Regions from separate parts of the Pantoea sp. Ep11b genome, predicted to be linked through region 1. Evidence: predicted binding sites of a transcription regulator. Region 1 holds the regulator's gene; each other region holds the start of a gene.
The links. The regulator LexA, encoded in region 1, represses DNA repair genes until DNA is damaged. The targets are predictions, from matches to a motif close to TNCTGTATGTACATACAGNA.
Positions count from the first base shown of each region.

Region 2: the regulator LexA is predicted to act here: its motif matches at 2,828-2,847, upstream of AB1748_RS07870 (DNA translocase FtsK 4TM domain-containing protein).
Region 3: the regulator LexA is predicted to act here: its motif matches at 2,352-2,371, upstream of umuD (translesion error-prone DNA polymerase V autoproteolytic subunit).
Region 4: the regulator LexA is predicted to act here: its motif matches at 4,048-4,067, upstream of dinG (ATP-dependent DNA helicase DinG).

Region 1 is NZ_CP160631.1:706,920-712,764, forward strand. It holds gene plsB (glycerol-3-phosphate 1-O-acyltransferase PlsB) at 1-2,049, opposite strand, end outside; gene AB1748_RS03270 (diacylglycerol kinase) at 2,178-2,546, shown strand; gene lexA (transcriptional repressor LexA) at 2,652-3,266, shown strand; gene dinF (MATE family efflux transporter DinF) at 3,367-4,689, shown strand; gene AB1748_RS03285 (CsbD family protein) at 4,850-5,062, shown strand; gene zur (zinc uptake transcriptional repressor Zur) at 5,116-5,637, opposite strand.
Region 2 is NZ_CP160631.1:1,670,728-1,676,572, forward strand. It holds gene cydD (cysteine/glutathione ABC transporter permease/ATP-binding protein CydD) at 1-662, opposite strand, end outside; gene trxB (thioredoxin-disulfide reductase) at 806-1,774, opposite strand; gene lrp (leucine-responsive transcriptional regulator Lrp) at 2,295-2,789, shown strand; gene AB1748_RS07870 (DNA translocase FtsK 4TM domain-containing protein) at 2,908-5,845, shown strand, end outside.
Region 3 is NZ_CP160631.1:2,180,559-2,186,403, reverse strand. It holds gene AB1748_RS10395 (4-oxalomesaconate tautomerase) at 1-708, opposite strand, end outside; gene AB1748_RS10390 (LysR family transcriptional regulator) at 868-1,794, shown strand; gene umuD (translesion error-prone DNA polymerase V autoproteolytic subunit) at 1,911-2,330, opposite strand; gene AB1748_RS10380 (hypothetical protein) at 2,668-2,919, shown strand; gene AB1748_RS10375 (hypothetical protein) at 3,013-3,237, opposite strand; gene AB1748_RS10370 (biofilm development regulator YmgB/AriR family protein) at 3,768-4,025, shown strand; gene AB1748_RS10365 (manganese catalase family protein) at 4,313-5,161, shown strand; gene AB1748_RS10360 (glucose 1-dehydrogenase) at 5,225-5,845, shown strand, end outside.
Region 4 is NZ_CP160631.1:1,591,373-1,597,217, forward strand. It holds gene AB1748_RS07470 (ABC transporter permease) at 1-160, shown strand, start outside; gene AB1748_RS07475 (ABC transporter ATP-binding protein) at 153-1,100, shown strand; gene AB1748_RS07480 (ABC transporter permease) at 1,088-1,819, shown strand; gene AB1748_RS07485 (hypothetical protein) at 1,800-1,907, opposite strand; gene AB1748_RS07490 (MerR family transcriptional regulator) at 1,995-2,729, opposite strand; gene AB1748_RS07495 (XRE family transcriptional regulator) at 2,879-3,442, shown strand; gene AB1748_RS07500 (N-acetyltransferase family protein) at 3,439-3,957, shown strand; gene dinG (ATP-dependent DNA helicase DinG) at 4,096-5,845, shown strand, end outside.

The DNA of each region.
Region 1 (5,845 bases):
TTCGCGCGTGATCAGGCCCTGACGCGCCAGCTCCTGACACAGGTCAGCCAGCAGTTGCGGCAGTTCATCGGTCTGCCAGCGCAGGAACAGCTCACTCTTCAGCATCGGGTAGATCAGGCTCACCTGACGCAGCAGTTCGGCTTCGCTCAGCGTCTGATGCTGCTGAACAATGGCGGCAATCAGCGACGGCATCACCAGCATGTGATGAATGTTGTTGCGATAGTAGGTCATCAGCACCGCCTGCTCGCGCGGCAGAATGATGATGTCACCGATACTGTCCTTTTCACTCTCAAACTTGTTCATGCCCATGGCGTGATCCAGCAGTGCTTCCGCTGAGAGATCGGGCACCGTCGCGTTGGGTGAGTAAGGCACATTGCGCAGAAGCTGGGTGTAGCACGCCAGCTGCTCAATCAGCTGTTCGCGCGTTAGTGAGCGCTGACGTGACGCCAGCAGGGCGGTGACACAGAGGTTCATGGCATTGGCTGCGCCCGCTTCATTGATCCGCACCATCAGGCTGGCAGCGATATCGTTGACGGTCGGCGTTAACCAGCTCGGACGCTGCGGCTCGATCGGATCGATGTCGTCGCGCCATTCCGGCACGCGCTTGTTGAGATAGTTAACCAGCGGCATCGGCTCGCCAAAGTTAACGTAGCCCTGGCCGAGATTACGCAGCTTGCGTAAGCCCCGTACCATCTGCATGAAGCCCTCTTTCTCTTTCGCCGCGCCGCGCAGCTCTTTGGCGTAAGTCCCCACTTCCATCACATGCTCATAGCCGATGTAGATCGGCACCAGCGTAATCGGGCGATTTCCGCCGCGCAGCATCGCCTGTAGCGTCATTGCCAGGGTGCCGGTTTTCGGGTCCAGCAGGCGACCGGTGCGTGAACGGCCCCCTTCGACAAAGTACTCAACCGAATAGCCACGGGTAAACAGCTCGCCGAGGTATTCGCGGAACACCGTGGCATAGAGCTTATTACCCTTAAAGGTACGACGGATAAAGAACGCGCCCAGACGACGGAAAATCGGGCCAGCCGGCCAGAAGTTGAGGTTGATACCGGCTGCGATATGCGGCGGCACCAGACCCTGATGGTAGAGCACATAGGAGAGCAGCAGATAATCCATGTGGCTGCGATGACAGGGCACATAGACGATCTCATGGCCATCCTGCGCCAGCTGACGCACTTTTTCGCCGCCGTTGACGTTGATGCCCTGATAGAGACGGCTCCAGAGCCAGCCCATGACACGGTCAGTGACACGAATTGCTTCATAGGAGAAGTTGGCCGCAATCTCTTCCATCATCTCGATGGCATTCTGCTGCGCTTTCTCGTGGGAGATCTTTTTGCTGCGTGCTTCATCTTCTACCGCTTTTTCAATCGCTTTGGATTGCAGCAGACGATTAAAGAGATCCTGACGCGCCGGTAAACGCGGGCCAATCGCGGCCAGCCGCTGACGGGCAAAATGAATACGGGCCACGCGGGCCAGCTTCTGGGCGATCGACTTGTCCGTTCCGTGTTCGGTTGCCATACGGCGCAGCGAAACGGTCGGCGAGAAGCGGACAAAACTGTCGCGTCCGTGCCAGATGACGGCAAAGAATTTCTGTACCCCGTTCAGGACCCGCAGATGGGGCGTTGGCTCGCCCTGAACTTCACGTCCCGGCGCGCGGCCAAACATCACGGTGACTGGCAGCATCTGAATATCCAGCGTGGGATTGTTTCGATGCAGATCGAGGTAGTCGTGAAAGATTTTCACGGATTCGACGCTGGGCACAAAATAGGGGAAAACGCGCGGACCATCGTGAATAAAGACGTGACGCGGCAGCAGCGCGCCGTCAATCTCCAGCGGAGAGAGCGGATCGGGCAGATGATGCCGCAGACACTGGGCGCGCAAAGTCAGTAAGTCGGCCTTCGAATCGTAAGGCAAAACATACATAATAGGCCGGGTCGGATCCAGACCATGTTCTGACACGGGATCGGCCGGAATGGCCTTACTTTTTACCAAAAACGACAGTGGTAAGTTAAGCAGTTTGTAATAGAGTTTACGCCAACCTGACATAGACAACATGAAGCCTCTTGTTAGCAAAGCGCCGCAAGCATACCAGAAAGTGCAGCGAAGATCTGTGGTGGTGCGAATTGCACGCAGCCCAGACATTGACGTCAATACGATGAAAGGGTTCCCCCATCATGGCAAATAACGCCACCGGACTTATCAGAATAGTTAAAGCCGCAGGTTACTCATGGCAGGGGCTGCGTGCCGCCTGGCAGCATGAAGCGGCATTTCGCCAGGAGGCGCTGGCCGCGCTGGTTGCCATTATTATCGCCTGCTGGCTGGATGTGGATGTAGTCTCACGTATCCTCATGATTGGGTCCGTGGTGCTGGTGGTCATTGTCGAAATCCTTAACAGTGCCATTGAAGCGGTAGTCGATCGCATCGGTCAGGAGCATCATCCGCTGGCTGGTCGGGCAAAAGATATGGGATCGGCCGCGGTGCTGATCAGCATTCTACTGGCTCTGTTTGTCTGGATCGCGCTGCTCTGGACACATTTGCGATAAGCGTTCCATATCGCGTCGGAAGCCGCGTTTTGCGGGACAATCGGTTTCCATTTCACCAATACCTGTATATACTCACAGCGACTGTATAAACAACCAGGGGGCGGGATGAAAGCATTAACCAGCAGGCAGCAGCAGGTCTATGACCTGATTCGCGACCATATTACTTCAACGGGCATGCCGCCTACGCGTGCCGAGATTGCCGCGCAGCTGGGATTCCGTTCGCCGAATGCGGCAGAAGAGCATCTGAAAGCGCTGGCGCGTAAAGGCGTCATCGAGATCGTGTCCGGTGCTTCGCGCGGCATCCGTCTGTTGATGGAAGAAGAAGCCTCAGAAGGCTTACCGCTGATTGGCCGGGTTGCTGCCGGTGAACCGATCATGGCGCAGGAACATATCGAAACCCACTACAAGGTGGATCCGGGCCTGTTTAAGCCGTCGGCTGACTTCCTGCTGCGCGTCAGCGGAATGTCGATGAAAGATATCGGGATTATGGATGGCGATCTGCTCGCGGTGCATAAGACCCAGGATGTGCGTAATGGTCAGGTCGTCGTGGCGCGCATCGATGATGAAGTCACGGTGAAGCGCTGGAAAAAGCAGGGCGCTATCGTGCATCTGCTGCCTGAAAACAGTGAATTTGACCCGATCGTGGTTGATACCCGTGCGCAGTCGCTGACTATTGAAGGTCTGGCCGTGGGCGTGGTTCGCAACGGCGAATGGCTCTGATTTTTCTGCCCGCGTGCATTCGCCCGCTCTGATGCTATTCTGTCTGCCCTAATTTTGTCGCTGCCCTGTCTGCGCAGCGACACTGAGCACGGAACGGCGAATGCGCTTTATCACGGCAACCGATAAAAATCTCTGGCGGCTTGCGCTGCCGATGATCCTTTCAAATATCACCGTGCCCCTGCTGGGCGTGGTCGATACCGCAGTTATTGGTCATCTCGACAGCCCTGTCTATCTTGGCGGGGTCGCGGTCGGGACCACCGTCACCAGTTTCCTCTTTATGCTGCTGCTTTTTTTGCGGATGAGTACCACCGGTCTCACGGCGCAGGCGCTGGGTGCGGGCGACAAAACGGCGCTGGCGCGGGCGCTGGTCCAGCCGCTGATCATTGCGCTGCTGGCCGGTGTGCTGTTTATCGTCTTACGCTATCCGATTATTCAGCTGGCAACGCAGCTGATCGGTGGCAGTCCCGAGGTCCTGGCGCAGGCTGCGCGGTTTATCCAAATCCGCTGGCTCAGCGCACCTGCCACGCTGGCAAATCTGGTGATCCTGGGCTGGCTGCTGGGCGTACAGTATGCGCGTGCGCCGGTGATCCTGCTGGTGGTGGGAAATCTGGTGAATATCGTGCTCGATCTCTGGCTGGTCATGGGTCTGCACTGGGGTGTCGCGGGGGCGGCCACCGCCACGGCGCTGGCTGAGTACATCACGCTGGGCGTTGGCAGCATCATGGTCTGGCGGGTGCTGAAACTGCACGGCATCACGCCAGCCCTGCTGAAACAGAGCTGGCGCGGTGACAGTGCCCGGCTGCTGCGCCTCAACCGGGATATCATGCTACGATCCCTGATGCTGCAGCTCTGTTTCGCCTCGCTGACCGTACTGGGCGCACGGCTCGGCCCCGATGTGGTCGCTGTTAACGCCGTCTTACTGATGTTCATTACCTTCACCGCCTACGCACTCGATGGCTTCGCCTATGCGGTAGAGGCATTTGCGGGAGAGGCGCATGGCGCTAAAGATGGCCGTAAACTGCTGCGTGTCTGGCACTCCGCCTGTCGTCAGGCGGTGGCCGTCGCGCTGTTCTTCTCGCTGGTCTATGCGATCGCCGGTCCGCAGATCGTGACGCTGTTGACCTCGCTGACGTCGCTGCAACAGACCGCCGATCGCTACCTGGTCTGGCAGGTCATCATGCCGCTGGCGGGCGTCTGGTGTTACCTGCTGGATGGCATGTTTATCGGTGCCACACGCGGTCGCGAGATGCGTAACAGCATGGTAATGGCCGCCGCAGGCTACTTCCTGACGCTGCTGAGCGTTCCGCTGCTGGGTAATCATGGACTGTGGCTGGCGGTAACCGTTTTTCTGGCGCTGCGTGGCCTGACGCTCTGGCTCATCTGGCGCAGGCACTGGCGTCAGAACAGCTGGTTTGAAGCCTGATTCAGCCAGGCTGGCAGAAGGGTACAGATTATTCTGTATTATTCTTCATTCTTGAATATGGCGACTACAATTAACTCTATACGGCGCTGTTAAGCAGCGATTTGTATCGAAGTTATGGCGAGTAGCCAGATAATTAAACCCCGAGGATTGGAGGTCTGCCATGAATAAAGACGAAGCGAGCGGCAACTGGAAGCAGTTCAAAGGCAAGATGAAAGAGAAATGGGGCAAGCTGACCGACGACGATATGCAGGTGATCGAAGGCAAACGCGACCAGCTGGTGGGCAAAATTCAGGAGCGTTACGGCTATGCGAAAGATGAAGCAGAGCGCGAAGTAACAGACTGGGAAACCCACAACAAAGATCATCGCTGGTAATCGAGCCCCTGTTCCGGTGAGCCTTCACCGGAACCGCTTTCAGGCGTTACAGCCTATCCCCGTTTTCCCCGTTTTTTTCCCTCCTCCTGATGATCATGTTCGCAGCTATCATGATGCGTACAGGCCGCCACTTCCGCACAGTTTTCACATAACCCATGCGCCTCGATCACGCTATGGCGCAGAGCAAACTGCGCTTCGCCCGCCAGCGTCGCAATTATGGTCTCCACGCCCTGCGCCTGTTTTTCCGAGACGGCAGCACAGCGATCGCAGACCAGCATCACCGAGGTATGCGCCGGGGCTTCAAAATGGTGGCACATAACATAGCTATTGTTGGACTCCACCCGATGGATGAAGCCCTGCTCCAGCAGGAAATCGAGCGCCCGATAGACCGTGGGCGGTTTGGCCTGAGGTTCACTGACCCGCAACTGGTCCAGCAGATCGTAGGCGCTGATAGAGCCAGGCTGTTCGGCCATCAGGCGCAGCACTTCAGCGCGCTGCGACGTCAGACGCACACCGCGTTGCAGGCACATTTTTTCGGCCTGGGTCAAAATTTGCTGCGACGTCATGGTTGTCATGAAAATTCTCCGCTGGATGAGTGATGTTATTTTATCACAATTGGCGGCGGGGTGCTGAAGTGGCTTCTGGCTTAAAAAAACAGCATTAATTGCCTGTTAAAACAGCATATTCAGCGTTTCAGCCCGCTTTTTTAACCTTAGTGAGGACAAATCAGATCCATTCCGAATCGACCGTCAGAGGATTTCAGGGGCAATTTGCTTTGCATCT
Region 2 (5,845 bases), 960 kb from region 1:
CCGCGATTAAAGAGCCGCAGCGTTTCGCGGCCGCGCAGGCGATCAAGAAAGTTCCCACTCAGCCGGGCCAGCACCAGGAAGTTGCGGCGGTTCGCCTCGGCTGCGCCCATTCCCACCAGCGCCATGAAGAGCGGAATCAGCGGCGCGGTAACAAACAGGATCAGACCGGCTGTCCAGTTCAGCGGGAAAACGGTCAGAAGAATGCAGCAGGGGATCAGCGCCGCCAGGGTCATCTGCGGCAGATAACGCGCGTAGTACTCCTGCATCTCTTCAATCTGCTCCAGCAGCAGCGTTGCCCAGCTTCCGGCGGGTTTTCCCTGAATCCATGCCGGGCCCAGCTCAGTCAGCCGATCCAGTACCTGCTGGCGTAACGCCTGGCGGATGGCCTGTCCGGCCCGGAATCCGGTCAGTTCGCGGGCATAGTTGATCAGGGCGCGCAGGACAAAGCAGAGCAGCAGCAACATGATGCTGAACGTCAGGGTTTCGCGCGGTTGCCCGTCGATAATCAGGGCCTGCAGCAGCGAGGCCAGCAGGGCCGACTGGGCGATAATCAGCAGGGCTCCTGCCATGCCCAGCAGCGTATTGAGCCGCAACCAGCGACCGGCGAAACGACGTTGCTGACGAAGCCAGCGGGTAAGATGCTGCTGCCGCGATTTGTCCATGCAAGACCATGATAAATGTCGATGAGGGGGAAAACAGCAAGCGCGTCTCGCGCGCTTCAGAGGCAAGAATCTAGCATGAGGGCAATAAAAAAGGCGACTGAAAAACCGTCGCCTGGAACATTTGAGATCAGAGAGTTAACAACTTACTGATCGTTTTTAACCAGTCCGTCAAGAAAACGCTCAGCGTCTAACGCAGCCATACAGCCGGTGCCCGCTGACGTGATCGCCTGGCGATAAATATGGTCCATTACATCGCCTGCCGCAAAGACGCCGGGGATGCTGGTCTGGGTGGCATTGCCGTGCAGACCTGACTGTACTTTGATGTAACCGTTCTCCAGCGCCAGCTGGCCCTCAAAGATGGCCGTGTTCGGGCTGTGTCCGATAGCGACAAAGAGACCAGCTACTTCCAGTGCTTCCGTCTCATCGCTGTTCTGGGTAGAACGCAGCGTCAGGCCGGTTACACCCATCTGATCGCCGGTTACCTCTTCCAGCGTGCGATGGGTGTGCAGCACGATATTGCCGTTACGCACTTTTTCCATCAGACGGTCGATCAGGATCTTCTCGGCGCGGAAGCTGTCGCGACGGTGAATCAGATGCACTTCAGCGGCGATGTTCGCCAGATAAAGGGCCTCTTCAACCGCCGTGTTACCCCCACCGATGACCGCCACTTTCTGATTGCGGTAGAAGAAACCGTCACAGGTTGCACAGGCGGAGACGCCTTTGCCTTTGAACGCCTCTTCAGAAGGCAGGCCCAGATAGCGCGCTGACGCACCGGTCGCGATGATCAGGGCATCTGCGGTGTACTCGCCGCTGTCGCCCGTCAGGCGGAACGGACGGTTCTGCAGATCCACGGTGTGGATATGATCAAAAATGATCTCAGTATTAAATTTTTCGGCATGCTCGTGCATACGCTCCATCAGCGATGGACCTGTCAGATCGTGCGGGTCGCCCGGCCAGTTTTCCACCTCAGTGGTGGTGGTCAGCTGTCCGCCTTTCTCCAGACCCGTGATCAAGACCGGATTCAGGTTGGCGCGTGCAGCATAAACGGCTGCGGTATAACCCGCTGGGCCGGAGCCCAGAATGAGTAACTTACTGTGTTTGGCCGTACTCATGCGTTCCTCAGTTTCATTCGGCTGACATAGCCTGCGATTGTAGGGAATATCCGGCGGCAATGACAAGGCTTAGCCAATTTTGTTAACGATAGCTGCAAACGGCGTAGACGATGAGTGACCTTTTTGCCTGGCCAATGCGCCAATAGGGGGCAAAACTCGGGTTAAAGCGGTGCAGGAGTGGAAAAATACTCATTTAAAAACAGATACCCAGCGGTCTGTCTGGCATCTTGTCCTGAATTTGGTGATTTTACTTTGACAATCGCCTGCGCATTTGCGAAAACATTATCAGAAGTGAATAACATTTATCGGCACAAAACAGGTTTTCCTCGCCTGTTTTGCACGTAACGCCGGATAAAAGCAGCCTGATATGGATAATGACGCATGATGTGGACAGACAACATGCGTCATATCGATAGGTCTCACCACACAGGTTCTGTTAGCTCACTTCAGAAATGCCCCGAACAATGAGCGTTTTCAGGGCGTGGCAGGTAAAGGGAAGGAATTAAGAGAGACAATAATAATGGTAGACAATAAGAAACGCCCCGGGAAAGACCTCGACAGAATTGACAGGAACATTCTGAACGAACTTCAGAAAGATGGTCGCATTTCAAACGTAGAGCTTTCCAAACGCGTAGGCTTATCGCCTACGCCATGCCTTGAGCGCGTGCGCCGCCTCGAACGTCAGGGATTTATTCTTGGCTATACTGCGCAGCTGAACCCGCACTATCTGGATGCCTCTCTGCTGGTATTCGTTGAGATTACTCTGAATCGTGGCGCGCCGGATGTGTTTGAACAATTTAACGCCGCGGTGCAAAAACTTGAGGAAACTCAAGAGTGTCACCTCGTTTCTGGTGATTTCGACTACCTGCTGAAAACGCGCGTACCTGATATGTCTGCCTATCGTAAGCTGCTGGGTGAAACCCTGCTGCGCCTGCCGGGCGTAAACGACACGCGAACCTATGTGGTGATGGAAGAGGTCAAACAGAGCAATCGGCTGGTGATCAAAACCCGCTGATGCGGCGCAGGTGCAAAACCTGCGAGATTTCGGTACACTCCTGTGAATTCATACAGGATCAGCGTCGGGCTTGCCCGACGCTGTTGCTTCTTACTTTACAGGCACCTGGAGAGTCCTCTTGAGCCAGGAATATACAGAAGATAAAGACGTTTCGTTACAGTCGCTGAGCAGTGGACGCCGTCTGCTGGAAGCGATGCTCATTCTGGTGGCGCTGTTTGCCATCTACCTGATGGTTTCTCTGGTCAGTTTTAATCCTTCCGACCCGAGCTGGTCGCAGACGGCCTGGCATGAACCCATTCACAATCTCGGCGGCAGCCCCGGTGCCTGGCTGGCCGACACCTTACTCTTCATCTTTGGTGTGATGGCGTATGCCATTCCGCCCGTTATCCTGGGGCTGTGCTGGATTGCTTTCCGGCAGCGCGATAACCAGGACTATTTCGACTACTTTGCGGTCGGACTTCGCTTAATTGGCGTGCTTGCGCTGGTGGTGACAACCTGTGGTATGGCGGCGCTGAATGCCGATGATATCTGGTACTTCGCCTCCGGCGGCGTGATTGGCAGTCTGGTCAGTAATGCCATCGCCCCGTGGTTCAGCCCGGCGGGCGGCACGCTGATGCTGCTCTGCGTCTGGGCGGCGGGCATCACGCTCTATACCGGCTGGTCATGGCTTACCATTGCCGAGCGGATTGGTGGCGTGGTGATGGGCGTACTGACGTTTGCCAGTAACCGCTCACGTCACGATGAGCCGTGGCAGGAAGAGGATGACGAGCGCGATACGCGTGAATATGCCGATCTGCCTGAGATGAGCGGGGCGGATCAGGACGACGATGTCCTGCTCTCTGCGCCGCGCGCGGCGTCACAGCCCGATCCGCTGCTGGCGAAAGCCGCCGCAGCAACCAGCGCCGCCGTCGCAGCGACCACCGAAGCGGCTGGCGTCGCACCTGCCGTCGCCGCTCCGGCTGCTGCGGGCACACCTGCGCCTGCGGCTGTGGATACCGCGCCAGCGCCGGTTGCGGCAACCACACCAGCCCCGGTTGCCCCTGCTGCCGCTATTCCTGCCTCGCAGCCTGTGACTGCCGCCGGGCAGAGTGCGCCTGCGTCTTACAGTGCTCCAGCGGCTGCACCGAGCGCACCCGAACCTTACACTGCGCCAGTGGCTGCGGAAGCACCCGAACCTTACCGCGCGCCGTCAGCAGCGCAGACTGCATCTGCTCCGGCAACCTCTCCGCCGCTTTATCATTTCGAAATGCCGGACGAGGCACCCGCCGCGCCAGCGTTCAGTGCTTATGACGATGATGAGCCCCGGATGGGCAACTGGCGGGATGCGACTGCGGTCCCTGCCGCCGCGACCGCAACAGCGGCCGCAGCCGCATCGGCCACACGAACTGCGCCTGTGTTTGACTTAGCCCCTGAAACCCCGGTTAATCCGCAGGTTAAACAGGGCATCGGTCCAGCATTACCACGCCCTAACCCGGTCAAACTGCCTACCCGCCGCGAACTGGCTTCGTACGGTATCAAGCTGCCGTCTCAGCGCATGGCAGAAGAGAAAGCCCGGGCGGAAGAGCGTGAATCAGCACCGGCAGAGAGTCAGACTTCGGTTGCTGAGGCTGAAGAGGCGCAGCAGCAGGCTGAACTGCGCCAGGCCTTCCAGTCTGAACAGCAGCAGCGTTACGGCACCAGCTGGCAGCAGGATGAGGAAGAGGAGCAGGATGCACAGCAGCAGGATGCGCTGGCGCGTCAGTTTGCTGAGCAGCAACAGCAGCGCTATCAGCCTGACGTGAAGAAAGAGCCGGTACTCAATATCGATACCGCCTCTGCGTTTGATTTTTCACCGATGAAAGATCTGGTGGATGATGGCCCGACCGAACCGCTGTTTACTATCGCGGCGACACCGGAACCGGAAGCGCCAGCGGTTTCACATGAGCCCTGGCAGCAGGTGAGCGAGGTTGCAGAACCTCAGGCTGCGGCTCAGGTGCCTGCGCCGACCCATTTAGCCCCTGCGGAGCCCGTTTACCGTGCCCCGGCTGAACCCGCTTACAGTGCCCCGGCTGAACCCGCTTACCGGGCACCGGTCGCGCCCGCTGCAGCTGACTATACGACGCCTGCGTCTTCGTCTGCGTATGGTGCACCTGCCGCGCCTGAACCTGTTGAAGAAGCGAAGCCGTCACTGCATGACAGCCTGATTCACCCGTTCCTGATGCGTCATGAACAGCCGCTGGAGAAACCCTCTACACCACTGCCTTCGCTGGATCTGCTGACCGCGCCTCCGGCAGAGGAAGAGCCGGTGGATATGTTCTCGCTGGAGCAGACTGCCCGTCTGGTCGAAGCGCGACTGGGCGATTATCGCGTGAAGGCGGAAGTCGTCGGTATCTCGCCCGGCCCGGTCATCACCCGGTTCGAGCTGGATCTGGCACCCGGTGTGAAAGCCGCGCGTATCTCCAATCTGTCGCGTGACCTGGCGCGTTCACTCTCCACCGTCGCCGTGCGCGTGGTAGAGGTGATCCCCGGAAAACCTTATGTGGGTCTGGAACTGCCGAACAAACATCGTCAGACCGTCTACCTGCGTGAAGTGCTGGACTGCCCTAAATTCCGCGATAACCCGTCACCGCTCTCTGTGGTGCTGGGTAAAGATATTGCCGGGCAGCCGGTCGTCGCCGATCTGGCCAAAATGCCGCACCTGCTCGTCGCCGGTACTACTGGTTCCGGTAAGTCTGTCGGCGTCAACGCTATGATTATCAGCATGCTCTACAAGGCCACGCCTGAAGAAGTGCGCTTCATCATGATCGACCCGAAAATGCTGGAGCTGTCGGTCTATGAAGGCATTCCGCATCTGCTGACCGAAGTCGTCACGGACATGAAGGATGCGGCCAATGCGCTGCGCTGGAGTGTGGGTGAGATGGAGCGTCGTTATAAGCTGATGTCAGCCCTGGGCGTGCGTAATCTGGCGGGCTACAACGAAAAAGTAGAGCAGGCAGAGGCGATGGGTCGTCCGATTCCCGATCCGTTCTGGAAGCCGGGCGACAGCATGGATATGACGCCGCCGGTGCTGGAAAAAC
Region 3 (5,845 bases), 1.5 Mb from region 1:
CCTGCCAGCCTGACGGCGGAGATGCTCCAGACGCGTCATAAATGCGCGGTCAGCCTCCAGTTCAGCCGGTCTTTCATCACCCGATTTTCCCAGCTGTGCCGCATCGATAAGCACCATCGGCATCGCCATATCAATGCAGGTTACCTCTGTGCCATCGATACGATCGATGACGTTGCCGGTTGGCAGCAGCTGACCGGTTTTACAGCCAGCTGAATTCAGGAATGTCAGCGCCAGCGGAGCCGCGGTGCCCGGCACACCATCGATGTGCGTGTCGCCTTCATAACGCACAACCCCCTCCGGCGTCTGCACTTCTGCGTCAACCAGTGTGCCGGTGTTGAGGTTACGAATACGCACCATGGTGACAGGCCCGGTTGCGCGGACGAGCCCCTTTTCAATAGCGAAAGGTCCCACTGCACAGAGCATGTTGCCGCAGTTAGGGGTGGTATCCACGCGTCGCTCGTTGACCATGACCTGGACGAACAGATAGTCGACATCGGCGTCCGGGCTGGTCGACGGGCTGACGATGGCAACTTTGCTGGTCTGCGGGCTTCCCCCACCAATCCCATCAATTTCAAGTTCATGACCTGCGCCCATCAGCCCCAGTAGCACCGCATCGCGCGCCGCAGTATTAACCGGCAGGTCGCTGGCCAGAATAACGGGGCCTTTTGAGGTACCGCCACGCATTAATACGCAAGGAATTTTCAGCATGTTGTTTTCTCATTTCTTATGATGATGACAGCCGCAACAAGATTCCATAGCGCGGTTATTAACGCTAATGTCAAAATTCACAGCATTAATACGCTTTGCGTATTAATAAAGGGTGCGTTAGGGTAATTGCATCATAATCACCACAGGATTTCGGCATTAATGCAGCACGAACTTCAGGGCATTCAGGCATTTGTTAAGGTTGCAGAAATCGGATGTTTTACACGCGCATCTAATTTTCTTCACATTTCACAACCTGCATTAACACGCAGAATAAAAAAACTCGAAGAAAGTCTCGGGATAATATTATTTGAGCGATCGACACGAAATATAAAACTGACCGCTGTTGGCCGGGAGTTTTTGCCTAAAGCAAAGAATTTAATCGACTTATATGAAAGTTCTATTCTGAATATCCGCGAAATGGCAACCCACCAGCGCGGTCTGGTTACCCTCTCCTGTCTGCCTACGGCCGCATTTTACTTTCTGCCCGCTGCGATCAAAGATTATAACAATCGCTATCCCCACATTCGTATCCGGATCCTTGAGCACAGCGCCAGCGACTGTCTCGAAGCGGTGCTAAATGGCGATGCAGATTTCGGCATAAATATGATTAACATCACACATCCCAATATCGATTTTACTCCTCTCGTAAATGAACCCTTTGTTCTGGCCTGTCGTCGCGATCATCCGCTGGCGCAGAAACCGCTGGTCATGTGGGATGATCTGGCAGGTTTAAGGCTGATTGGGGTGCGGCGATCCAGCGGAAACCGGTCCCTGATCGATGAGGCGCTGGAGAGTGTCGCGTTTAAGCCAGACTGGTTTTATGAGGTCAGACATCTCTCCACCTCACTGGGCATGGTGGAAGCAGGCCTGGGTGTGGCGGTGGTGCCGAATCTGGCGATGCCCGTGAATGAGCATCACATTCTGGTCAGCCGTCCACTGGTTGAGCCAGTTATCCGGCGCACGCTGGGGCTGGTGCAGCGGCGGGAAACCGCCCTCAGTCCGGCCGCTGAGAAATTCAGAGAGCAGTTGCTGCAGCTCTGGTCGCAGGAAGCCAGCAGTCCATGGATTGGTCAGTTCACGACCTGATCCGGTTATGTACGCCCCCTGACCCGCTGTCGGACAGACAGCCCTGCCGGTGAGCCTGTGTTAATGTCATGCTCATCGGCAGGTCAGCAGCTTTCAGTTAAGCCATACGCACTGTGTTAATGCGTCGCTTTAATCACAAAGGTGACGACACCAAACACCTCCAGCACATCTTCAGTGCGGATAGCGATCGGTTTGAATTTGGTATTCATGGGCATCAGTTGCAGGCAGGGGTGAAGCTGAAGACGCTTAACGGTGAACTCTCCGTCGACGGCGGCGACCACAATATCGCCGTGGGCGGCAGTAAGGGAACTGTCGACCACCAGCATATCGCCATCGTTAATGCCCGCCTCAATCATCGACTCGCCGCTGACGCGGACAAAATAGGTGGCGCTGGGATGCTGAACCATCAGCGCATTCAGATCGATGCGCTGTTCAACATAATCCTGTGCCGGAGAAGGAAAGCCACAGGGGACACGTTCGATATAGAGCGGCAAAGGCAGGATAGCGCGAATGTCCGCAGGTTTAATGAATTCCACAATTTCACTCCTTTTTCAGATTACTGTATATAATTACAGTAATAGCTATTCCCCCTTTTAATCAAGTGATATGGCCCTTTTTTAAGTAAAACGTCTGATGGCCCAGCACTTTTTTTTATCGCCCTTTTTTCATTGCCGGGATAGTAAACAAAAACGGGTTACTTTCAGCGCAGCAGTGAAATATTTCCGTCATCGGCTTACAGTAATGCCACTTATAAATTACGCCGTGAATTATTCTGACTTAAGGAAAATCTGACATCCGCTGTCTGGTCCGGTCTGGCGTTTGAATATGACCGGTGAGCGGGTTATTCTGCTTTTTTTCAGGCATGGAGGAGTTATGGCAGACGACGATCGCATCAGAAAGCTGGAAGAGACGGTAGCGCAGTTAACGGTGGAGACCACGGTATTAAAAGCGATACTGGGCCAGCAAATCGCGCTGAATAATCTCAACTACAAAGGGAAATTTGACGATGTGCTGGCGGCACTGGCAAAGGAATATGCTGAGCGCGGGCTGGAGGAAGGGAATAATCAGGCCATCCATGATGCCCTGCGGCAGTATATTAAGTATGAGCCTCCCGGCATGGAATAAATGCCCTTCCGGCAGCGCCCGCCTGCCGGATTTTATCGACGCGGCTGAACGCTGCTCCGGCTGGCGGCCACCCTCTCTGGTGCACCTCCGGCTTTATACCCCGCTGTCGCTTTCCAGCGCATCCTGAATCGCATCAGCCAGATTCGCTATTTCATTCGCCACAGCCTGCAGATCCCAGGAGGCCTTCGAACCGGTTGCGGAGGTCGAGGCGCTGACGGACTCTTTTGCGACAGAGAGCGCCGCCGCGACAGCGACCGCGCGTTTATGTTGTTCCTGGGTGATACCCGCAGCGGGGATCGCGAAATAGTCGTGGACCATGATCATTTCCTTGTAATGGATAAGGGGTCAACCTTAGCTGTCTGAACCGGCGGTGTGAAGTGAATTATGCTGTGTCACTTCTCCGACGGACAATATGGCGACAGCCCGACGTGACGCTGCACATTTTCCGCGCTGAAACCTGTACAGGTTTTGCTGATGACCGCACTCAGACGGGCGATTCAGCTCCCTGCTGTAGCAGGAAGACATTTTTCATCGTCAGGCTGTGAACCCACCCCACTGCCGTAAGCAAAACCTAACGCCTTGTATTTTATGGCTTCGTGGCAATAACGCCAGCATCAAATTAAAGGTGCATTTAAAATACACCACCGACCAGTGCCTTTTTGTCAAATTTTATTGTACAAGTTTGCCATTCTTGTATAACTTTACCTCGTGATATTAAATCACTTGTAACGAAAGGTGCATTGCACCGCATCTGAAGGTGTTGTGGATTTCCACCTTCAGATGCAATTTTTTTTGCGTCAGCCGCTAAGCGGACCGCAATCTCCCCCAATTTCTTATGAGGCCTGACCATGCAAACAACGATGAATACAGAGTCTCAGATTTCTGATTACTTCATGAACTCTGGTACCGCGCTGAGCACGGAACAGCAGGTGATTACTGCCGTCCATGCCGAACTTGCTCGCGCAAAAGCCCACGTCTCCGATAAAGATCTCGTGCTGGGCCTGATAAACCACCTGGAGAGCGAGCGTGATGTGATGAAACAGGATATCTACCGTCAGGCGCTTGAGCATGTTCTGCAGCGCGCGTCGGTGACCAGCGACAGCTGATAACCTGTGTCTGTTATGAGGGAACGCGAATTAGCATGGATGCATTTCCCGACCGGAATCGGCCCCATTTTTTGGGGCTTTTTTATTTCTGCCCTGCGCAACGCCTGCCCCTTCTCAGCACCGATCTGAGGCCACCCAGTCAGCCATATATCGCTCCGCTTAAACGCTTTTTTGCCGATTATTTCACCATCAATCCCGGTTAATTGCTCTCGTTCCGCTTTATTTATCCGTTATCTGTGTCCAGGCTTTTTCTGCATCCCCTGCAAACACAGACGAGGAAAATAATCATGTTTCATCATTCATCAAAACTTCAATTCCCGGTTCGTGTAGAAAAGCCCGATCCTGAGTTTGCCATGCTGCTTCAGCAGGCCATCGGCGGCGTCGAGGGTGAGATTCGTGTAGCGATGCAATATTTTTTCCAGGCGATGGGCGCTCGCGGCGATGTCCGGATCCGCGATCTGCTGATCTCGACCGCGACGGAAGAGCTGAGCCATATCGAAATGCTGGGCTACGCCGTGGCACTCAACCTTGAAGGCGCCCCGCTCTCTTATCAGGAAGCGTCGGCGAAAGATCCGGTGGTCAACGCCATTCTGGGCGGCATGAATCCGCGCCATATCCTCTCCTCGGGACTGGCGGCGATGCCGGTGAACGCCAACGGCATGCCGTTTGATATGAGCCATATCTACGCCTCCGGCAACGTGGCCGCCGACATGCTGGCGAACGTTACCGCAGAAGCGACGGGCCGCGTGCTGGCGACCCGGCTCTACAATATGACCGAAGATAAGGGCATGAAGGATTTCCTCTCCTTCCTGATCGCCCGTGACACCCTGCACCAGCAGCAGTGGCTGGCCGTCATCGAAGAGATGGGTGGCCTGAACGCCTCGCTGCCGATCCCGAACAGCTTCCCGCAGGAGCATGAGGCGCAGGAGCACGCCTATTACTGCCTGAACACCTCGCTGGATAAGCCGCTGCCGGAAGGCCGCTGGAGCAGCGGCCCGGCTTACGATGGCCGGGGTCACTTCAGCGCGAAACAGCAGCCCGATATTCTGGGCGACGAGCCGCTGCTGGGTAATGCCCGTCCCGGCTCCGGCGCTCAGTCCGAGCAGATTGACGGCATCACCCCGCCGAAACCCTGATCGCTCTCCGGTCCGGGCCTGATGCCCGGACCGGATTACCCTGTCTTTTATGGAGGAAACGTCATGTCATCCACTCAGCGTCCACAGCCCCCTTTCGCAGAGCAGCAGCAGAGCTGGCCTGGCAGCACGGCCGCGATGCAGCCTCAGCCCGACCACGGTGAAGAGAGCTATCAGGGTTCAGGCCGGCTGGCGGGTAAAAAAGCGATTATTACCGGCGGCGACTCCGGCATCGGCCGGGCGGTCGCCATTGCGTTTGCCCGCGAGGGTGCCGATGTGCTGATCTCTTATCTTGATGAGCATGAGGATGCGCAGGATACTGCCCGGCTGGTGGAGGCGGCGGGCCGGAAGGCGCTGCTGGTGCCTGGCGACATTACCGAGGCGTCACACTGCAACGCGCTGGTTGACCAGGCCGTCGAGGCGTTTGGCGAAATCCATATTCTGGTGAACAACGCGGCCTATCAGATGACGCGCGAATCGCTGGATGCAATCAGCGATGATGAGTTCGATCGGACGATGAAGACCAACCTCTATGCGATGTTCTACCTCAGTAAAGCGGCCACGCGGCATATGCCAGCAGGCGGCTCGATCATTAATACCGCCTCAATCAATGCCGACCAGCCGAAACCAAAGCTGCTCGCCTACTCCGCCACCAAAGCCGCGATTGTAAACTTCTCCGGCGGCCTG
Region 4 (5,845 bases), 880 kb from region 1:
GATTGGCGCAGGCGGCTTCGGTGCGATTATTTTTCAGGGGCTGCTAAGCAGTGCGCTGGATCTGGTGCTGCTGGGCGTAATCCCTGTGATTGCGCTGGCGGTGACAGTCGATGCGCTGTTCCGCCTGCTGATCTCACTGCTGGAGAGAAGAGATGATTGAATTCAGGGGCGTATCACGCGCGTTTAACGGCAAAGCGGCGGTGAAAGATCTGACATTGCAGGTGGCCGCCGGTGAGTTCTGCGTACTGCTCGGCACCTCCGGCTCCGGCAAATCGACCACCCTGAAGATGATTAACCGGCTGGTGGAGTTTGACAGCGGAGATATCCGCTTTGCTGGTGAGTCGATTCGCCAGCTGGATGCCCGCGCGCTGCGTCGCCGCATGGGCTACGCCATCCAGTCGACCGGCCTGTTTCCGCACTGGACGGTGCGGAAGAATATCGCCACGGTGCCGGTTCTGCTGGGCTGGCCGGCTGCGCAGATCAATGCGCGCATCGCGACGCTGCTGGGCCTGCTGAACCTGGACACACAACTGCTCGACCGCTATCCGCATCAGCTCTCCGGCGGACAGCAGCAGCGGGTTGGGGTAGCGCGTGCGCTGGCGGCGGACCCGGAAGTCCTGCTGATGGATGAGCCGTTCGGGGCGCTCGACCCGGTCACCCGCGGCATGCTGCAACAGGAGATGCTGCGCATTCACCGGCTTTCGGGCCGCACGATTGTGCTGGTGACCCATGATATCGACGAAGCGCTGACGCTGGCTGATCGCCTGGTGCTGATGGATAACGGCGAGATCGTTCAGCAGGGCAGGCCGGTGGAGCTGCTGACGCAGCCCGTAAATGCGTTTGTGCGTGACTTCTTTGGCCGCAGCGAAATCGGGGTGCGGCTGCTGTCGCTGGAGCAGGTTAGCCAGGCCGTGCGTCACGGGGAGTGGCTGGCGGGCGAACCGATTGCGGCCGGGCTGACGCTGCGGGAGGCCCTTTCACAGTTTATCGCCCGGCGAACCGACCAGCTGCCGGTGGTCGACGCGCAGCAGCAACCGCTGGGCGTTCTCCACTTCAGCGATCTGCTGCAACGGCACGGGGCAGCCCCATGCGCAGGTTAAGGGATCCGCTGCTGTGGCTGGTGCTGCTCTATGTCGCGCTGCTGAGCCTGATGCCCTGGAGCGGGCCGCTGTTTCACCGCTGGTTTCCCGATCTGGCGCGGCCGCTCTATCAGCAGGAGAGCTTCTGGCAGCTCACCCTGGCGCATCTGTTTCTGGTGATCGCCGCCAGCCTGCTGGCGATCGTGACTGGCGTCGGCAGCGGCGTACTGGTGACGCGACGGGCAGGGCGCGCCTTCCGGCCGCTGACAGAGACGATTGTGGCCGCCGGACAGACGATTCCGCCGGTGGCGGTGCTGGCGATTGCGGTACCGGTGATGGGCTTTGGCGCGTGGCCTGCGGTGGTGGCACTGCTGCTCTATGGCCTGCTGCCGATTTTACAGGGCACGCTGGCGGGCATTGACAGTGTACCGGAGAGCAGCCGGGAGATCGCAACCGGGGTCGGGATGAGTGCCTGGCAGCGGTTGTGGCAGGTTGAACTGGCGCTGGCTGCGCCGGTGATCATCGCCGGTATACGCACGTCGGTGATCATTAACATCGGAACCGCGGCCATCGCCTCGACGGTGGGGGCCAAAAGTCTCGGCTCACCGGTGATTATCGGGTTAAGCGGGTTTAACACGGCCTACGTGATTCAGGGGGCGCTGCTGGTGGCGCTGCTGGCTATCGTCAGCGATCGTCTGTTTGAACGCCTGCAACGCTGGCTTAGCGTGAATGAACGATAAGGGAGTATCCCACCAGCATCAGACCGCTGGTGCCGCCGACGGCCATGATAAAAAAGAGCGTGGCGAAAAAGGCTTTTTTGACATTCATGGTTAAAACCTGAGCTTGTGAACAGTGAGGCGGGGATAATAGCGCGCGCAAGGCAGCAGGCAAAGCGCCCGGCGTGCGTTTTTGTTATCAGGCAGGTTCGTGCAGACGTACAGCGTAACCCTGTTCCTGCCAGTGTGTCAGCTGTTCCTGCTGGCGTCGGGTCAGTTTTTTACCGGTAAAGACAAACATATTCATGCCAGGAAAGAGTTCAGGACGCGGCACATCCAGCGGTTCAGCCAGCACATCAATCCGCCAGCCGTGCTGGGAGAGACGCCACCCTTCCAGCCAGATACGGGTCCGATCTTCGATACCCCAGCCGATTATCAGCGCATCTTTGCCTGACTTTTTGCGGCTGCCGGTCAGGCAGAAGGCCACATAGTCAATCAGTAACCCATCCAGCAGACTGCACATGGTGCGGGCGGTGTTCTGGTCCAGACTCAGCTTCTGGCGCACCGGCATAAAAACGTGGTCGATCAGCGCATCAATCGGATGTTCGCGGCCAATCGCGGCAATTTTGTTACGAAGTTTAGCGGGCCTGACGTGACGCAGGACGCTGATGAGCTCATCCTGTAATGTCGTCCAGCCATCATGCGCATCCACATCGCCACCTTCCAGCAGTGCCTTGACCTTGCCGACGGGCACGCCGCTTTCAATCCAGCGCATAATCTCTTCAATGCGCTGAACATCTTCTTCATCAAACTGACGATGTCCGCCTTCGGTGCGCTGCGGCTTCAGTAAGCCATAACGACGCTGCCAGGCGCGTAAGGTGACTGGGTTTATGCCACAGCGCTCGGCGACGTCACCGATACTGTATAAGGTCATAAAATCCTCTTTCGATTGGTCTGAGTGCAATTACCATAACGAAGCAATTTAAGTTGTACAATACATTTCGCTATGTACAACTTGACTGATACGGCATTTCCAGGCTACATCTCAAATATGAGAATGTTTCCCACATATGAGAATAACCCATGTCGGAGCTGAATACTGAGCAGCGACTGGCGGTGAGGCTGTCAGAATTACGACTGCAACGCGGCTGGTCATTAGATGAACTTTCTGTCGCCACGGGCATCAGCCGCGCGTCATTATCGCGCATTGAGCGAAGCGAGACCAGCCCCACGGCGGCACTGCTTAACCGGCTGTGTGCGGCTTATGGACTCACGATGTCGCGTCTGCTGAGTGAAGTCGAGGAGGAGTCCACTCTGCTGGTCAGAGCGGAACAGCAGCCGGTGTGGCAGGATGCCGCCAGCGGATTTGTCCGCCGCAATGTTTCACCGCCTGCCCTCTATTTTAGATGCGAACTGGTAGAGGGCAAGTTACGGCCCGGCGCGCGGATCGATTATGACACGCCGCCCGTTCAGGGACTGGAGCAGCATATCTGGCTGCGCGAGGGCGGCCTGACCATCTCGATGGGGCTGCAGCAGTGGACGCTGCAGCCCGGTGACTGCCTGCGGTTTCACCTGACGGGAAAATCCGCCTTTGAGGCGCACCTCACCGACGGGGCTCGTTATCTGCTGGTGGTGGCCAGACCATGATCGATTACACCCGCTTCAGCGCCACGCAGGCGCAGCAGCAGCTCAGTGACCTCAGTGCGCTCCTGCAGGCGTGCGTGGCGGAGGGTGCCAGCGTCGGTTTCACGGATGCCGCTGACCAGCAGGCGATCCGGCACTTCTGGCAGCAGCGCATTCCCGCCCTGGCCGCCGGAGAGAGTCAGCTATTCGTCGCCCGTCAGCAGGAGACCCTCCTGGGGACGGTGATGATAAACCACAGTGCCATGCCGAATGGCTGCCACCGGGCGGAGGTCAGCAAACTGCTGGTGCATCCGCAGGCGCGCCGTCAGGGCATTGCCCGGGCGCTGATGCAGCGTGCCGAACAGCAGGCGCGCGCAGAGGGCAAAACGCTGCTGGTGCTCGACACCCGCAGCGGCGATGTGGCCAGCGATCTCTATCGCTCGCTGGGCTGGCAGGTGGCGGGATCGATTCCGTTTTATGCGGAATCCACCGCGGGCGTGCTGGACGCTACTACCCTGATGTATAAAGTACTGACATAGCACGGCGGGAGCGCGCTGCGGCTCCCTGACTTCCGCTGAAATTTCCGACGGCGCACGAAAAATCCGGCCCGAAAGCTGACGCCGCCAGGATACTGTGTAAAAATACAGGCCATTTTTTCCGGTGTGGTAACGCTAATCATGGCCCTGACAGCCGCAATAAAAAGCCAGATAGCGGAGTGGTATAAAGCGCTTCAGCAGCAGGTGCCTGACTTCATTCCGCGTGCGCCGCAGCGGCAGATGATCGCCGAAGTGGCGAAATGCCTGTCAGGTGACGACGCGCGCCATCTGGCGATTGAAGCGCCGACTGGCGTGGGAAAAACCCTCTCTTACCTGATCCCGGGCATTGCGGCCAGCCGCGCCCAAGAGAAGCGGCTGGTCATCAGCACCGCTAACGTGGCGCTGCAGGATCAGATCTTCACCAAAGATCTGCCGCTGCTGAAAAAAATTATCCCTGACCTGACTTTTACCGCCGCCTTTGGTCGCCGGCGCTACGTCTGTCCGCGCAATCTGGCCGCGCTGGCAGCAGATGATGACCAGCAGGGCGATCTGCTGCTCTGGCTGGACGATGACGCCGTCAGCAGCACCAAAGAGGAGCAGACCCAGTGTGGCCGGCTGCAGAAATCGCTGGATCGCTATCAGTGGGATGGCCTGCGCGACCACAGCGACGAAAACGTCAGCGACAGCCTGTGGCAGCGGCTCTCGACCGACAAAGCGAGCTGCCTCGGTGCCCACTGCCGCTGGTATCGCGAATGCCCGTTTTTCGTGGCGCGGCGCGAGATCGAGCAGGTGGATGTGGTGGTGGCGAACCATGCGCTGGTGATGGCGGCAATGGAAAATGAGTCGGTGCTGCCGCCCGCTAAAAATCTGATGCTGGTGCTGGATGAAGGACATCATCTGCCCGAGGTGGCCCGCGATGCGCTGGAGATAAGCGCCGATATCACCCCCGGCTGGAGCAGCCTGCAGCTCGACCTCTTCGTGAAGCTGGTGGAGAGCATTATGACGCAGATGCGGCCCAAATCCCCGCCGCCGCTGGCCAACCCGGAGCGGCTGAAAGCCCACTGCGACGAGCTGCGCGAACTGATGACGCTTACCGCCCAGGCGCTGAACCCCTTGCTGCCGCCGCATAACCAGCCGGGGGAGTTCCGCTTCGTGCTGGGCGCGCTGCCGCAGGAGCTGCTCGATCTCTGCGCCCGGCTGTTCAAACTCAGCGACGCGCTGCGTGGCCTGAGCGAAGGGCTGATCAATGCGCTGAGCGAGCAGACGGGTAAGGTGGATATGGTGCGGCTGCATCGTAATCTGCTGCAGCTCAACCGTCAGTATGGCTGGTTCGAATCCGTCAGTAAGCTGTGGCGGCTGGCGTCGATGGAGAAAGCCTCCGGTGCGCCGGTGTCGAAATGGATCACCCGCGAACTGCGCGAAGGCCAGGCGCATCTGCTGTTTCACTGCGCCGGTATCCGCGTCAGCGACCAGCTGGAGAAGATGCTGTGGCGCAAAATCGCCCATGTCGTGGTCACATCCGCCACGCTGCGTTCGCTCAACAGTTTTAACCGGTTGCAGGAGATGTCGGGCCTCAGCGAAAAGGCGGGCGACCGTTTTGTGGCGCTGGACTCCCCGTTTAATCACGTAGAGCAGGGCAGGCTGGTGATCCCGCAGATGCGCTATGAGCCGCTGATGAGCCATGAAGCCGAACATATCGCCGAGATGGCCGCCTTCTTCCGCCAGCAGATGGCAGAGAAAAAGCATAAAGGGGTGCTGGTGCTGTTTGCCAGCAACCGGGCGATGCAGCAGTTTGTCGCCTGCCTGACCGATCTGCGGCTCTCGATGCTGGTGCAGGGCGATCAGCCGCGCAGCCGCCTGGTCGAGCTGCACCGTCAGCGCGTCGCCGGGG